Regions from separate parts of the Planomonospora antibiotica genome, predicted to be linked through region 1. Evidence: riboswitches for the same ligand, from Rfam matches in the RefSeq annotation. Region 1 holds a riboswitch; the other holds the start of a gene.

Region 1 (7,191 bases):
CCAGTACGAACGGTCCCGCGCCGATGGCCAGGCCGGAGAAGACCGAGGCCACGGCCGAGGCCCGGTCCAGGAGGCCGCCGGAGGCGGCGAGCACGCGCGAGAGCGCCAGTGGGAAGTGCAGCGAGACGCCGATCCCGGACAGGACCAGGCCCAGGTAGGACACGACGGGGTCCCCGCTCACCCAGAAGATCGCCCAGCCCGCGCCGGTGAGCGCGAGCGCGCCGACGAACAGGGGGGTCGGCGCGATCCGCAGGGCCAGCCAGGCGCCGCCCCAGCGACCGGCGGCCATGCCGGCGGTGAACGCGGTCAGCGCGGTCGCCGCCACCGCCGCCGACAGCCCCGTCTGGTCGGAGACCAGCTTCGCCGCCCACAGGTTGAAGCAGAACTCCATCGCGACGCAGCAGAACAGCACCGCGCCGGCCAGGTAGAACCGCGCGCCGAACCGCTCCCCGGCCGCCGGGGCCGCACCGTCCCCGGCGGCCTCGGCGCGGTCGCGCGCGCCGGACCGTTCTCCGCCCGCCGGGACCGCACCGGCTCCGGCGGTCCCGGCGCGTCCGGCCCCGGGGATCCGGACGCGGCCCATGGCCAGGACGAGCAGGGCGCTCGCGACCGGGGTGGCCAGCAGCGCGGCCCGCCAGCCGAGCGCGCTCTGCGCGGCGAGGCTGACCAGGAACGGCACCGCGATGCCGACGGTCACGCACACCGCGTTGGCCTCGCTGATCGCCGCGGGACCCGCCGGGCCGTGGTGGTCGCTGAGCACGGCCATGCCCGAGTAGAGCATGATCGAGGCCATCCCGCCGGCGACGGCGTACCCGAGGAGGGTGACCGGCAGGACGCCGCCGAACAGCACCAGCAGCACGCCGGCGTTCATCCCGGCCAGGCCGGTCCAGGCGACGGCCGGGCGGCCGATCGCGCGGGTCAGCCGGGGCAGCGCGAGCCCGGTCAGGACGGCGCCCGCCGCCATCGCGGTGCCGTGCAGCCCGGCGACGGCCTGGGTGATCTCCAGGTCGAGGCGGAGCAGCGGCAGGACCGCGCTGAGGCCGTACAGGTAGGTGGCGAAGACGCCGAGCTGGAGGTAGATGAGCCAGGTGGCGCGGTCACGGACCAATCGGACGGACGTGATCGCGGTCACCGATGTTCCCCCAGTGGACGGAAGGCGATTTGCCCACCGAAACTACCTCACCTGATCGGGTGACCAGCCGAGGGCCGCCAGCTGCTCGGCGAACCACAGGTGCGGGGGGAGCGCGGCGGCCGCGGCGGCCAGCCGGGCGCCCCGCCGCCTGCGCTCCTCCTCGGGCATCACCAGGCCCCGGTGCAGGGCCTCGGCCGTGGCAGAGACGTCGTAGGGGTTGATCACCAGGGCGTCCGGGCCCAGCTCGACCGCCGCGCCCGCCTCCCGGGACAGGACCAGCGCACCGGCGGGGGAGAGGATGGGGCCCTCCTTGGCCACCAGGTTCATGCCGTCGCGGATGGGGTTGACCAGGAACACGTCGGCCAGCCGGTAGGCGGCCAGGGAGCGCGGGTAGTCGTCGTTCACGTTGAGGATGAGCGGGTCCCAGTCCTCGGTGGCGTACTCGTCCTCGATCTCCTTGGCGCAGCGCTGCACCGCCGCGGTGTACTCGCGGTACTCGGGCAGGTCGTGCCGGGACGGGTAGGCGAAGGCCAGGTGCACGACGCGGCCGTGCCACTCCGGATGGGCGGCCAGGAACTCGCGGTAGGCGGCCAGCCCCCGGACGATGTTCTTGGACAGCTCGGTCCGGTCGATCCTGACGATCAGCTTCCGGTCGCCGACCTGGTCGCGCAGGGCCGCCATGTGCGACTCGACGTCGGGCTCGCCCGCCCTGGCCCACAGCGCCTCGCCGTCCACGCCCAGCGGGTGCACGCCGATCCGGGTGGTACGGCCGGCGTGGGAGACGGTGTGACCGGCGCGGTCGACCCCGGCGCCGAGGACCGCCTCGCAGCAGTCCATGAACGCACCCGCCCAGCGCGTGGTCAGGAAGCCGGCGTGGTCGGCGCCCAGGACGCCCTCCAGCAGCTCGACGGCGACGTCGTCGGGGAGCAGGGCGAAGTACTCGGGAGGGGCCCACGGGGTGTGCGAGAAGTGCGCGATGCGCAGGTCGGGCCGGTCGACCCGGAGCATCGCCGGGGTCAGGCTGAGGTGGTAGTCCTGGACCAGCACCTGCGCGCCGTGCGCGGCCTCCTCGGCCAGCGCCACGGCGAACGCGGCGTTGTAGGACTGGTAGGACTCCCATTCCCGGCGGAAGCGCGCGTCGAAGTGCGGGGTGTTGGCGGTGTCGTAGAGCAGGTGGTGGACGAACCAGAGGGTGGAGTTGGCCACCGCGTTGTAGGCCCGGTGGAACGTCGCCGGCGGGATGTCCAGCATGCGCAGCGCGCCGGTGTCGTAGCCGGCCTGGTCGATGCGGCCGCCGGGCGCCAGCCGTACGGCGCCGCGGTCGCCGTCGGAGAGCGCGGCGCAGACCCAGAGCATGTCCAGCTCCTTGGCCACCTCGGACAGGCCGGACACCAGCCCGCCGCCGCCCCTGCGCATGCACAGGGAGCCGTCCTCCGAAACGGTGAACGAGACGGGACCACGATTGGACGCCACCAGGATCGTGTTCATCTGTTCTTCCTCGTCTAGGACATGCCCCTTGTCTCCTGCCTACTGCGGACGGCGGCCTGTCGCCCCGCCCCGGGGCACGCTTGCCCCAGAGGTTAACCAAACATTGCCCCCGCCCGTAGGATGTCCAGCGACCGTGATCGCTGATGGGGGCTCGGGATGGCGCTGGACGAGACGACCGAGGCACTGGCCCGCGCGGCCGCCCAGGGCGACCACCGCGCGCTGGGCGAGCTGCTCAAGCGGATCGAGCCCGACGTGCTGCGGCACTGCGGGCGGATCCTGCCCTACCGGCAGGACGCCGAGGAGGCGTGCCAGGACACCCTGCTGGCGGTGGCCCGCAACATCGGCCGCTTCGAGGGCCGGGCCCGGTTCACCACCTGGCTGCACATCGTGACGGCCAACTGCGCCCGGACGACCTACCGCTCGCTGAAGCGCCGGGCGGCCGAGCAGAGCTCCGACGAGCTGCCGCTGCAGAAGCCCGACGTGGCCCGGGTGAGCGTGATCGCCGGCTCCCGGCTGGACCTGCTCGACGTGATGGAGTCACTGGAGGCCGAGAAGCCCGATCTGGCCCAGGCGCTGGTGTTGCGCGACATCTGCCAGCTCGACTACAACGAGGTGGCCGAGCAGCTCGGCATCCCGCTGGGCACCGCCAAGTCCCGCATCCACCAGGCGCGCAAGTACGTCCAGAACGCGCTGGGCGACGCCTACGGCTTCTGACCCGGCCCGGTGCACCCGCTCCGGGTGTCCGCCGGTCGACACATCCCGTCTCGGAAAGTGAGATGGATGGTCGAAGCGGTGAGCGGCCGGGGTAGAGTGCTTGCAACCTGCTCATCAGGTTCGACAACTGAATATTGCTCATCCAGAGGGGTGGAGGGACCGGCCCTGCGAAGCCCCGGCAACCCTCCCGGTTCAAGACTCGTGATCTGACGAGGTCGGCCGGGACAGGTGCCAATTCCGGTCTGTGACCAAGGTGGTCGCAGACGAAGATGAGGGAAAGGCCTCGCTTCATGGCGCTCGCAAGCACTGAAACCACCACCACCTCCCTTGACTTCGGTCCGGCCGTCGCGCTCTCCTGCCGCGAATGCGGGGCGCGCTCCCCGCTCGGCCCGGACTTCGCCTGTACCGAGTGTTTCGGCCCCCTCGAGATCGCCTACGAGTTCCCCCGGGTCACCCGCGAGCAGATCGCCGCGGGGCCGGCGAACATCTGGCGCTACCGCGCGCTGCTCCCCGTCCCGGCGGACGTGGCCTCCAAGCGCAACATGGCCCCCGGCTGGACCAAGCTGGTCAAGGCCGACAACCTCGCCCGCGAGCTGGGCCTGCGCTCCCTGCACGTGAAGGACGACTCGGGCAACCCCACGCACTCCTTCAAGGACCGCGTGGTGGCCATCGCGGTCGAGGCGGCCCGCAACTTCGGCTTCCACACCCTGTCCTGCTCCTCCACCGGCAACCTCGCGGGCGCGGTCACCGCGGCCGCCGCGCGCGCCGGACTGGACGCCTGCGTGTTCATCCCCTCCGACCTGGAGCAGGCCAAGATCGTCATGGCCTCGGTGTACGGCGGGCGCCTGGTGGCCATCGACGGCAGCTACGACGACGTGAACCGCTTCTGCTCGGAGCTCATCGGCGACGAGCTGGGCGACCGGTGGGGCTTCGTCAACGTCAACCTCCGCCCGTACTACGCGGAGGGCTCCAAGACGCTGGCCTACGAGATCGCCGAGCAGCTCGGCTGGCGGCTCCCCGACCAGATCGTCGTCCCGGTGGCCTCCGGCTCCCAGCTGACGAAGATCGACAAGGGGTTCAAGGAGCTGGTCGCCCTCGGGCTCGTCGAGGACCGGCCGTACAAGATCTTCGCCGCGCAGGCCGAGGGGTGCTCGCCCGTCTCGGCGGCCTACAAGGCCGGCCACGACGTGATCCGCCCGGTCAAGCCGGACACCATCGCCAAGTCGCTGGCGATCGGCAACCCGGCCGACGGCCCGTACGTCCTGGACATCGCCCGGCGCACCGGCGGCGCGGTGGAGGACGTCACGGACGCCGAGATCGTCGACGCGATCAGGCTGCTGGCCCGGACCGAGGGCATCTTCGCCGAGACCGCGGGCGGCGTCACCGTCGGCGTGCTCCGCAAGCTGGTCGCCGAGGGCAGGCTCGACCCCGACGCCGAGACGGTCGTCCTCAACACCGGGGAGGGGCTCAAGACCCTCGACGCGGTGGCCGACCACGCCCGGCCCACCGCGGTCATCCGGCCGTCGCTTGACGCATTCCGTGCCGCCCTCGCCTGAGAACTCCTGAAAGGTACTGGACTATGAGCGTTTCTGTGCGGATTCCGACGATTCTTCGCACGTACACCAATGGCGCCGCCGAGGTGGGCGGAGAGGGTGCGACCCTGCGGGAGGTTCTGGAGAAGCTCGACGCGGACTTCCCCGGCATCGGCGCCCGGATTCTCGATGAAACGGGCAAGATCCGGCGTTTTGTCAACGTTTACGTGGGAGAAGAGGACGTCCGTTTCGCGGACAACCTCGAGACCGCCACGCCGTCCGGGGTCCAGATCTCCATCATCCCGGCGGTCGCCGGGGGCTGATCCCCTCGGGCCGTCCAGGCCGCTCCGGGAGCTCCCGGGGCCTCCGCCACCCCCGCGACACCCGTACGCCGCTCCGGCCGCGTACGGGTGTCGTGCTTTGTAGCGTCCGTTCATAACCGGGACGCGAGGAAATAATGCAATATTGAACCAAACGGCGCGAGGGCAAAAGCTTGTTCTCCTGCCAAAGGCGCCGGTAAACGGATGATTAGTGGATTGACTCTGTTGCCCTACGGTGTCCCACAGGTATGGTCGAGAACGATCGATGCGGACGAGGTCTTCGCCGCGGAGATCGAAGGCTTCGCGAGTGGAATGGGCGTGGTCTTCAGGGCCGGTAAGAGGAGTCGGAAGTGGCGCAGGGCACCGTCAAATGGTTCAACGCGGACAAGGGCTACGGCTTCATCGCGGTAGACGGTGGTAAGGATGTTTTCGTCCATTACTCCGCGATCCTGATGGACGGCTATCGTGCGCTCGAGCAAGGCCAGCGGGTCGAGTTCGAGATCACCCAGGGGCAGAAGGGGCCGCAGGCGGAGGCCGTCCGGACCGTCTGAGGCGGTCGGCCGGCGGATGCGCCGGAGACGGCCGGGACCCCCGCGGCAGTGCGGTCCGCGCGGATCCCCCACGTGTCGGCCCGGCCCACCGGACGCCCGGAGGGCCGGGCCTTCGCGTTCCCGCACCCGGTGCCTGCCGGCGCGCCGTGCGGCGGGAGGTTCCCGTGGCGGAGAGGGGGTCGTCCGCCCGGCTTCGCCCCGATCCGGCGCCTTCGCTCTGGGCGGAGCCCAGCTCAGGAGGGCGTAGCTTGCACTCGGCAGGGTAGAGTGCTAAACAGTTCGTTGGCACTCTCTGTTCGAGAGTGCCAACCCTGGATCGAGACGATGGGACCCGCCGAACGGAGTCGCGGGTCCACATGCCGTCGCGGGCGTCGGCTCGATCCGGTGCACGCCACCCTGTGTTTGGGAGGTCTAGCCGTATGGCAGCCAAGATGATCGCGTTTGACGAGGACGCCCGGCGCGGTCTCGAGCGTGGTATGAACCAGCTCGCGGACGCCGTGAAGGTGACCCTCGGCCCCAAGGGCCGTAACGTCGTTCTGGAGAAGAAGTGGGGCGCCCCCACGATCACCAACGACGGTGTCTCCATCGCCAAGGAGATCGAGCTCGAGGACCCGTGGGAGAAGATCGGGGCCGAGCTCGTCAAGGAAGTCGCCAAGAAGACCGACGACGTCGCGGGTGACGGCACCACCACCGCCACCGTGCTCGCCCAGGCGCTGGTCCGCGAGGGCCTGCGCAACGTCGCCGCCGGCGCCAACCCGATGGCCCTGAAGAAGGGCATCGAGGCCGCCGTCGAGCGCGTCAGCGAGGAGCTCTCCAAGCTGGCCAAGGACGTGGAGACGAAGGCGCAGATCGCCTCCACGGCCTCCATCTCCGCGGGCGACCCGCAGATCGGCGAGATGATCGCCGAGGCGATGGACAAGGTCGGCAAGGAAGGCGTCATCACCGTCGAGGAGAGCAACACCTTCGGCCTGGAGCTCGAGCTCACCGAGGGCATGCGCTTCGACAAGGGTTACATCTCGCCCTACTTCGTGACCGACCCGGAGCGTATGGAGGCCGTCCTCGACGACCCGTACATCCTCGTCGTCAACTCCAAGGTGTCCGCCAACAAGGACCTGCTCCCGGTCCTCGACAAGGTCGTGCAGGCCGGCAAGCCGCTGCTGATCATCGCCGAGGACGTCGAGGGCGAGGCCCTGGCCACCCTGGTCGTCAACAAGATCCGCGGCCTGTTCCGCTCGGTCGCCGTCAAGGCCCCGGGCTTCGGCGACCGCCGCAAGGCGATGCTGGGCGACATCGGCGTCCTGACCGGCGCCCAGGTCATCAGCGAGGACCTCGGTCTCAAGCTCGAGTCCACCGCGCTGGAGCAGCTCGGCCGCGCCCGCCAGGTCATCATCACCAAGGACGAGACCACCATCGTCGACGGTGCCGGTGACGCCGAGCAGATCGCCGGCCGGGTC
Region 2 (7,191 bases), on a different contig from region 1:
GCTGGACAACGTGCCGGTGGACGTCGCCGAGCAGACCCCGGACGGGCCGCGGCTGGTGCTGGTCGATCCCGCGACCGGCGAGGAGCGGCTCGGCGACCGGCCCGCGGCGGCCGACCTGGCCTGGCTGGACCGCTGGTGGCCGATGCGGGCGGCGGGCGAGCGGGCGGAGATCGGCGCGCCCCGCGACGACGCCTGGGCGCGGGTCGTCGCACGGCTGGCGCAGGGACGTGCGATCGCCGTCGACTACGCGCACGCCTCGGGCGGCCGCCCGCCGTACGGCACGCTGGCGGGTTACCGCGACGGAGCGGCCGTCCCGCCCGTGCCCGACGGATCCTGCGACATCACCGCGCACGTCGCCCTGGACGCCTGCGCGGCCGCCGGGGAGCGGGCCGGGGCCACCACCGCGGCGCTGACCACGCAGCGCGAGGCCCTGCGCGCCCTCGGACTCACCGGGACCCGGCCCCCGGCCGACCGCGCCCGCACCGATCCGCACGGCTATCTCCGCGCCCTGGTGCGGGCCTCGGAGGAGGCGGAGCTGCTCGACCCTGGCGGGCTGGGCGGCTTCGGCTGGCTCGTCCAGGAGCGCCGCTGAGCGCCCGGCCGCCGTCCGACCCGTCCGGCCGCCGCCTCACGGCCGGACCGGACCCGCGGAACCGGGGTCCGCGGCCGTGCGCGCCCCGGACACGGCTTCGGACGCGTCCCGGATGCGGACGCCGTTCAGCCGGGACCCGGCTTCGGACGCGTCCCGGATGCGGACGCCGTTCAGCCGGGACCCGGCTTCGGATGCGTCCCGGATGCGGACGCCGTTCAGCCGCGGCCCGAGTTCAGATGCGGACCTGGAGGGACTCCAGGCCGCGGATGACGTAGCCGGGACCCCAGGCGGGCTCGGCGGCGAGCTCCATCGCCGGGGCCCTGCGCAGCAGGGCGCCGAACGACTCGGCGAGCTCGATCCGGGCCAGCGGCGCGCCCAGGCAGAAGTGGATGCCGGCACCGAAGGAGATGTGCGGGTTGTCCGCCCGGCCCACGTCCAGGCGGTCGGGGTCGTCGAACACCTCGGGGTCGCGGTTGGCCGAGCCGAACAGCAGGGCCACCTCGCTGCCGCGCGGGATGTCCACCCCGCCGACCGTGACGTCCTCCAGCACCCAGCGCTCGAACATCTGCAGCGGGGTGTCCCACCGCATCAGCTCCTCGATCGCGGTCGGCAGCAGGCCGTGGTCGGCGCGGAGGCGCTCCAGCTCGGAGGGGTTGCGGAAGAGGGACCACCAGCCGTTGCCGGTGACGTTGACCGTCGCCTCGTGTCCGGCGTTGAGCAGCAGGACGCAGGTGCCGACCAGTTCCTCCTCGGTGAGCGCGTCGCCCTCGTCGGCGACCTGCGCCAGCGCGCTGATCAGGTCGTCGCCGGGGTGCTCCCGCCGGTGGCGGGCCAGCCCCACGAGGTAGTCGGAGAACTCCGAGGCGGCGCGCACGGCGGTGTGCTGGGCCTCGACCGAGGGGTTGAGCTCGTACATGCCGCAGATGTCGGCGGACCAGGGCCGGAGCAGGTGCCGGTCGGCCTCGGGCACGCCGAGCATCTCGGCGATCACGGTCACCGGGAGCGGCTCGGCCACCTCGGCGATGAGGTCGCCCCCGCCGCTCTCGGCGAACCGGTCGACGAGCCCGGTGGCGAGCTCGGCGACCTTGGGGCGCAGGGCCTCGACCATGCGCGGGGTGAACGCCTTGGACACCAGCCGCCGCAGCCGCGTGTGCACCGGCGGCTCGACGTCGAGCATCCCGGCCCGGATCACCCGCCAGAACGGGTCCTGGAAACCGGGGTCGTCGGGCCTGCCGAACTCCGCGTGGGCGGCCACGTGCAGGTAGGACCTGCCGAGCCTGCGGTCGCGGAGCAGCGCGTTGACGTCGGCGTGCCGGGCGACCAGCCACTGGCCGGTCGGTTCGAAGAAACCGACCGGCCGCTCCCGCCGCAGCTCGGCGTAGACGTCGTACGGGTGGGCGACGAATTCCGGACTCCAGGGATCAAACTTCACATGGGCATCGTAATCCCGGTCAGGCCCCGGTGGGCCGGTCCGTCTCGCCCTCTTCGTAGCGGTGGTGCAGCTCGACCGGCTCCTCGGCCCCCGCCTTGCTCCGCACGCGGATGTTGAGCAGTTCCACCAGCAGCGAGAAGGCCATCGCGAAGTAGACGTAGCCCTTGGGGATGTGCTGCTCGAAGCCCTCGGCCAGGAGCACGACGCCGATCAGTATCAGGAACGACAGGGCGAGCATCTTGATGCTCGGGTGCTTGTCCACGAAGCGGCTGATCGGCCCGGAGGCGAACAGCATCACCAGGACCGAGACGACGACGGCCGCGACCATCACGCCGATCTCGTCCACCATGCCGACCGCGGTGATCACCGAGTCGAGCGAGAAGACGATGTCCAGGATCATGATCTGGAAGATCACCGCGCCGAAGGAGGCGGCCACCCTGCCTCCGGCGTGGCCGGACTTGCCCTCCAGGTTGTCGTGGACCTCGAAGACGCTCTTGCCGATCAGGAACAGGCCGCCCAGGATCAGGATCAGGTCGCGGCCCGAGATCTCCTGTCCGAGGACCTCGAAGAGCGGCTCGGTGAGCCGGATGACCCACGACAGCGCCAGCAGCAGCGCCAGGCGGCTGAGCAGCGCGGCGAGCAGGCCCAGCTTGCGGGCCCGGTCCCGCTGCTCGGGCGGGAGCTTGCCCGCCAGGATCGAGATGAAGATGATGTTGTCGATGCCCAGGACGATCTCCAGGCCGACGAGGGTGAGGAACCCTATCCAGATCTGCGGGTCGGTCACCCAGTCCATCGCCGTCTCCTTCGTGGGGTCGTGCCGTTCCGTGGGGTCACGCCGCGTAGACGATCGGCGGACGCCGGTAGTTCCTGCCCACGATCGCCGGGACGATCCCACCGCCCGGCGGGTCGCGGAGCGACCGGCCGGTGGAACGGCCGGTGGAACGGCCGACTTGCGGAACCGCGCCCGGTGATGGTTATAGTTCGCCTGTAGGTCATGAGTGCCAGTGACAAGCCCCGGCTCGCTGGCCGGCAACCCTCGCGTCCGCGGCGGGGTGCCCCGGGTGAGGACCTGGTCCGGCGCGAGGTGTGCCGGGCAAGCGCGGGCTCCACGCACCAACGCCACCCGAAGGGGCTTGGGGTCCGATGACCTCGAAGGAGTCCTGGCGTGTCCGTCCTCGGAATCTTCACCCCCGCCCCCGGCAGCACCGGAGCCCACGCCCCCGCCGGCACCGGAGCCCCCGCCGGAGCCGGTCCCGTGCCCGCCGCCCGGGCCGCCGCCGCCCCGGCCGCGGCCTCGGCGGACCCGCTCCCCGGGCAGGCCGCCCCGGCCGCTCCGGGAGGACGGCCGATCCCCGCGGTGCTCGGCGCCGACCTGGAGGTCCCCGTCCGGGGCGGCAGGCTGGTCCCCTACGCCAACCTCGACTACGCCGCCAGCGCGCCGTGTCTGGAGCCGGTGAGCGCCGCGGTCGCCGCCGCGCTCCCGGCCTACTCCAGCGTCCACCGGGGCGCCGGCTACGCCTCCCAGCTCACCACGGCCCGCTACGAGCAGGCCCGGCACACGGTCCGCGCCTTCGCCGGTGCCCGCCCCGGCGACGCGGTGGTCTTCACCCGCAACACCACGGACGCCACCAACCTGCTGGCCCGCGCCCTGCCCGAGGGGACCACCGTCGTGGTCTTCGACACCGAGCACCACGCCTCGCTGCTGCCCTGGGCCGACGCCGTACGGCTCGCGCCCCCCGCCTTCCCCGGCGAGGCCGTCCGCGCGGCCGACGACGCCCTGGCCGGGATCGACGGCCCGAAGCTGCTCGTGGTTACCGCCGCCTCCAACGTCACCGGTGAGCTCTGGCCGATCGCCGCCCTGGCGCACATCGCCCACCGTCACGGCGCCCGCATCCTCGTCGACGCCGCCCAGCTCGTCCCGCACCGCCCGCTCAACCTGACCGCGCTCGACCTGGACTACGTGGTCTTCTCCGGCCACAAGCTCTACGCGCCCTTCGGCACGGGCGTGCTCGTCGGCCGCCCCGACTGGCTCGCGGCGGCCCCGCCGTACCTGCGGGGCGGCGGGGCGGTGCGGGCCGTGCACGGCGGCGCGGGCACCACGGGCACGGCGGGTGCAGCGACCACGGGCACGGCGACCGCGAACACGGCGGGGACGGGTGCGGGCACGGCGGGCACGGCCACGGGTAAGGCGGAGACGGGCACGGCGGGGACGGGTGCGGGCACGGCGGAGATCGAGTGGCACGACGACCCCGAGGCCCGGCACGAGGCGGGCACCCCGAACGTGCTGGGCGCCGTCGCCCTGGCCGCCGCCTGCGACGCCCTCACCGCGACCGGCTGGACCGCGCTGGTGCGCGAGGAGGAGCGGCTGCTCGCCCGCCTGCGCGCGGGGCTCGCCGGGATCGAGGGTGTGCACGAACTCTCCCTGTGGGGCCCGGACCACCCCCGGGTCGGCATCGTCTCCTTCGTGGTGGACGGCCGCACCGCCCGCGAGGTCGCCGAGGCCCTCTCCAACGAGTACGGCATCGGCGTGCGGGACGGGAAGTTCTGCGCCCACCCGTTCGTCCGGCACCTGCTGGGCGGCGTCAAGGACGGCGGCTGCGAGGACACCACGGCCTCGGCGGTGCGCGCCTCGATCGGCATCGGCACCACCGCCGAGCACGTCGACCGCCTCGTCGGAGCCCTCCGGGAGCTTGTCTCCCGCGGCTGACGTGGCAGCATGGCCCCTATGACGGAACGGGTCGTGGGAATCGGGGCCGGAGCCGCCGGAGTCGGCGGCTCCGGCGGCAAGGAGCTCGCGACCGAGGACATGGTCCTCAACATCGGCCCGCAGCACCCGTCCACGCACGGGGTGCTGCGCCTGCGGCTCACGCTGGACGGCGAGCGGATCAGCGCGGCCGAGCCGATCGTGGGCTACATGCACCGCGGTGCGGAGAAGCTCTTCGAGGTCAGGGACTACCGGCAGATCATCATGCTGGCCAACCGGCACGACTGGCTCTCCGCCTTCGCCAACGAGCTGGGCGTGGTCCTGGCCGTGGAGCGCATGCTGGGCATGGAGGTCCCGGTCAGGGCCGTCTGGGCCAGGACCCTGATGGCCGAGCTCAACCGGGTCCTCAGCCACCTGATGTTCCTCGGCTCCTACCCGCTGGAGCTCGGCGCGATCACCCCGGTCTTCTACGCGTTCCGCGAGCGCGAGACGCTCCAGGCCGTGATGGAGGAGATCTCCGGCGGGCGCATGCACTACATGTTCAACCGGGTGGGCGGGCTGAAGGAGGAGATCCCGGAGGGCTGGCTCGGCCGCGCCTCCGGGGCGGTCGAGGACGTGCGGCGGCGGCTGCCCGACATCGAGGACCTGGTCGTGGGGAACGAGATCTTCACCGCCCGCACGCGCGGCGTCGGCGTGCTCACCCGGGAGCAGATCATGCAGTACGGCGTGAGCGGCCCGATCGCCCGCGCCTCCGGGGTGGACGTCGACCTGCGGCGCGACGACCCCTACCTGGCCTACGGCGAGCTGCCGGTGAAGGTCGTCACCCGCTCGGCCGGCGACTGCCACGCCCGGTTCGAGGTGCTGCTGGAGCAGGTGAAGGTCTCCCTGGACCTGGCCGACGCCTGCCTGGAGCGGCTCCGCGAGCTGCCCCCCGGTCCGGTCAACCAGCGCCTGCCCAAGGTGCTCAAGGTGCCCGAGGGCCACACCTACGCCTGGACGGAGAACCCGCTCGGCATCAACGGCTACTACCTGGTCTCACGCGGTGAGAAGACCCCGTGGCGGCTGAAGCTCCGCTCGGCCTCCTTCAACAACGTCCAGGTGCTGCGCGAGATGCTCCCCGGTCACCTGGTGGCCGACATGGTGGCGATCCTCGGCTCGATGTTCTTCGTGGTCGGAGACGTCGACAAGTAGCCGCCGGGCATCCGGCGCACCCCGCTCATCCCCGGCGGTCGGGGGCGGCGTCGGGGTCCTCCGGCACCCGGCAGCAGTGCTCCAGGTAGAGCGCGGCGCAGACCAGCGCCACGCAGCCGAGGAACGAGCCGCCCGCGATGAAGAAGTCGCGGCGCGGCGTGTCCTGGTCGAGCAGGCCGGCCGCGTAGAACGCGAACCCGGCGAAGACGCCCGCGAAGACGGCGCCGCCGTACGCCGAGGCCTTGGCGAGGGCGACGAGGCGGGCCACGGCCAGCGGCTCGACCGGCTTGGTGCCCGGCTTGCGGCGGATCCTGGCCCTGGTCATCCAGCCGGTGTGGGCCTCGCCGAGCGCGAGCAGCAGGACCGTCGGGATCGCCGTCCAGGGCACGGCCGGGATGAACTGGTAGACCCGCTGGAGCACCGCCCAGGTGAGGATCGCGAAGACGACGGTCAGCCCGGCGAGCACGCCGGGACGGCTCGGCGTCATGCGGGCCCCCGCAGGGTCAGGTCGGCGCGGAGCCGTACCCCGGTCTTGTCGAGACCGGCCAGCAGCTCGGCGACCGGCGTGCCGCCGAGCGTCGCGTCGGGGTCGGCCTGCAGCCACGGGACCAGCACGAACGCGCGCTCGTGCGCGCGGGGGTGGGGGAGGGTGAGCTCGGGGTCGCCGGAGACGACCTCGCCCACGCTGATCAGGTCGACGTCCAGGGTGCGTGCGCCCCACCGCTCGGTCCGCACCCGGCCGAAGGCGTGCTCCGTCTCCTGCGTGCGGGCGAGGAGCTCCCGGGGCGTGAGCGAGGTCTCGGCGACCGCGACGGCGTTGAGGTAGGGGCCCTGCTCGGGACCGCCGACCGGGTCGGTCTCGTAGACCGGGGAGACGGCGACGAGGTCGAGGCCCGGCACGGCGGCGAGCGCGTCGAGCCCGCCCTGCAGCGTGGCGAGCCGGTCGCCGAGGTTGCCGCCGAGCGCCAGCACGGCCCTCATGCCCGGCTCCGGGTGATCGTCACGACCACGTCGTCGAACGGGAGCGGGATGGGGGCGGCGGGCTTGTGCACGCTCACCTCCGCCGCGGTGACCCGTTCGCGGGCCAGGCACACGTCGGCCAGCCGCTGGGCGAGGGTCTCGATCAGGTCGACGGGCTCGCCCTCCACGACCTTCACCAGATCCTCGGCGAGCTCGCCGTAGTGCACGGTCTTGGTGAGGTCGTCCGCCGCCGCGGCGGGCGAGGTGTCCAGGAAGAGGGTGACGTCGAGGACGAACTCCTGACCGAGCTCC

What was found. Region 1 has a riboswitch for S-adenosylmethionine ahead of thrC (threonine synthase). Riboswitches for the same ligand answer to the same signal wherever they lie in the genome.
Region 2: linked by a shared signal. The riboswitch ahead of IEZ06_RS15950 (aminotransferase class V-fold PLP-dependent enzyme) and the one ahead of thrC (threonine synthase) in region 1 are both predicted to bind S-adenosylmethionine.

What each region holds. Positions count from the first base shown of each region.
Region 1 is NZ_BMQE01000037.1:46,532-53,722, reverse strand. It holds gene IEZ06_RS26690 (MFS transporter) at 1-1,132, opposite strand, end outside; gene IEZ06_RS26685 (alpha,alpha-trehalose-phosphate synthase (UDP-forming)) at 1,175-2,620, opposite strand; gene IEZ06_RS26680 (RNA polymerase sigma factor) at 2,777-3,334, shown strand; SAM riboswitch class I at 3,470-3,610, shown strand; gene thrC (threonine synthase) at 3,625-4,890, shown strand; gene IEZ06_RS26670 (MoaD/ThiS family protein) at 4,914-5,189, shown strand; gene IEZ06_RS26665 (cold-shock protein) at 5,537-5,737, shown strand; gene groL (chaperonin GroEL) at 6,157-7,191, shown strand, end outside.
Region 2 is NZ_BMQE01000015.1:30,798-37,988, reverse strand. It holds gene IEZ06_RS15965 (SAM-dependent methyltransferase) at 1-592, shown strand, start outside; gene IEZ06_RS15960 (cytochrome P450) at 825-2,024, opposite strand; gene IEZ06_RS15955 (TerC family protein) at 2,044-2,817, opposite strand; SAM riboswitch class IV at 3,015-3,130, shown strand; gene IEZ06_RS15950 (aminotransferase class V-fold PLP-dependent enzyme) at 3,373-4,731, shown strand; gene IEZ06_RS15945 (NADH-quinone oxidoreductase subunit D) at 4,750-5,919, shown strand; gene IEZ06_RS15940 (DUF3180 domain-containing protein) at 5,945-6,406, opposite strand; gene folK (2-amino-4-hydroxy-6-hydroxymethyldihydropteridine diphosphokinase) at 6,403-6,900, opposite strand; gene folB (dihydroneopterin aldolase) at 6,897-7,191, opposite strand, start outside.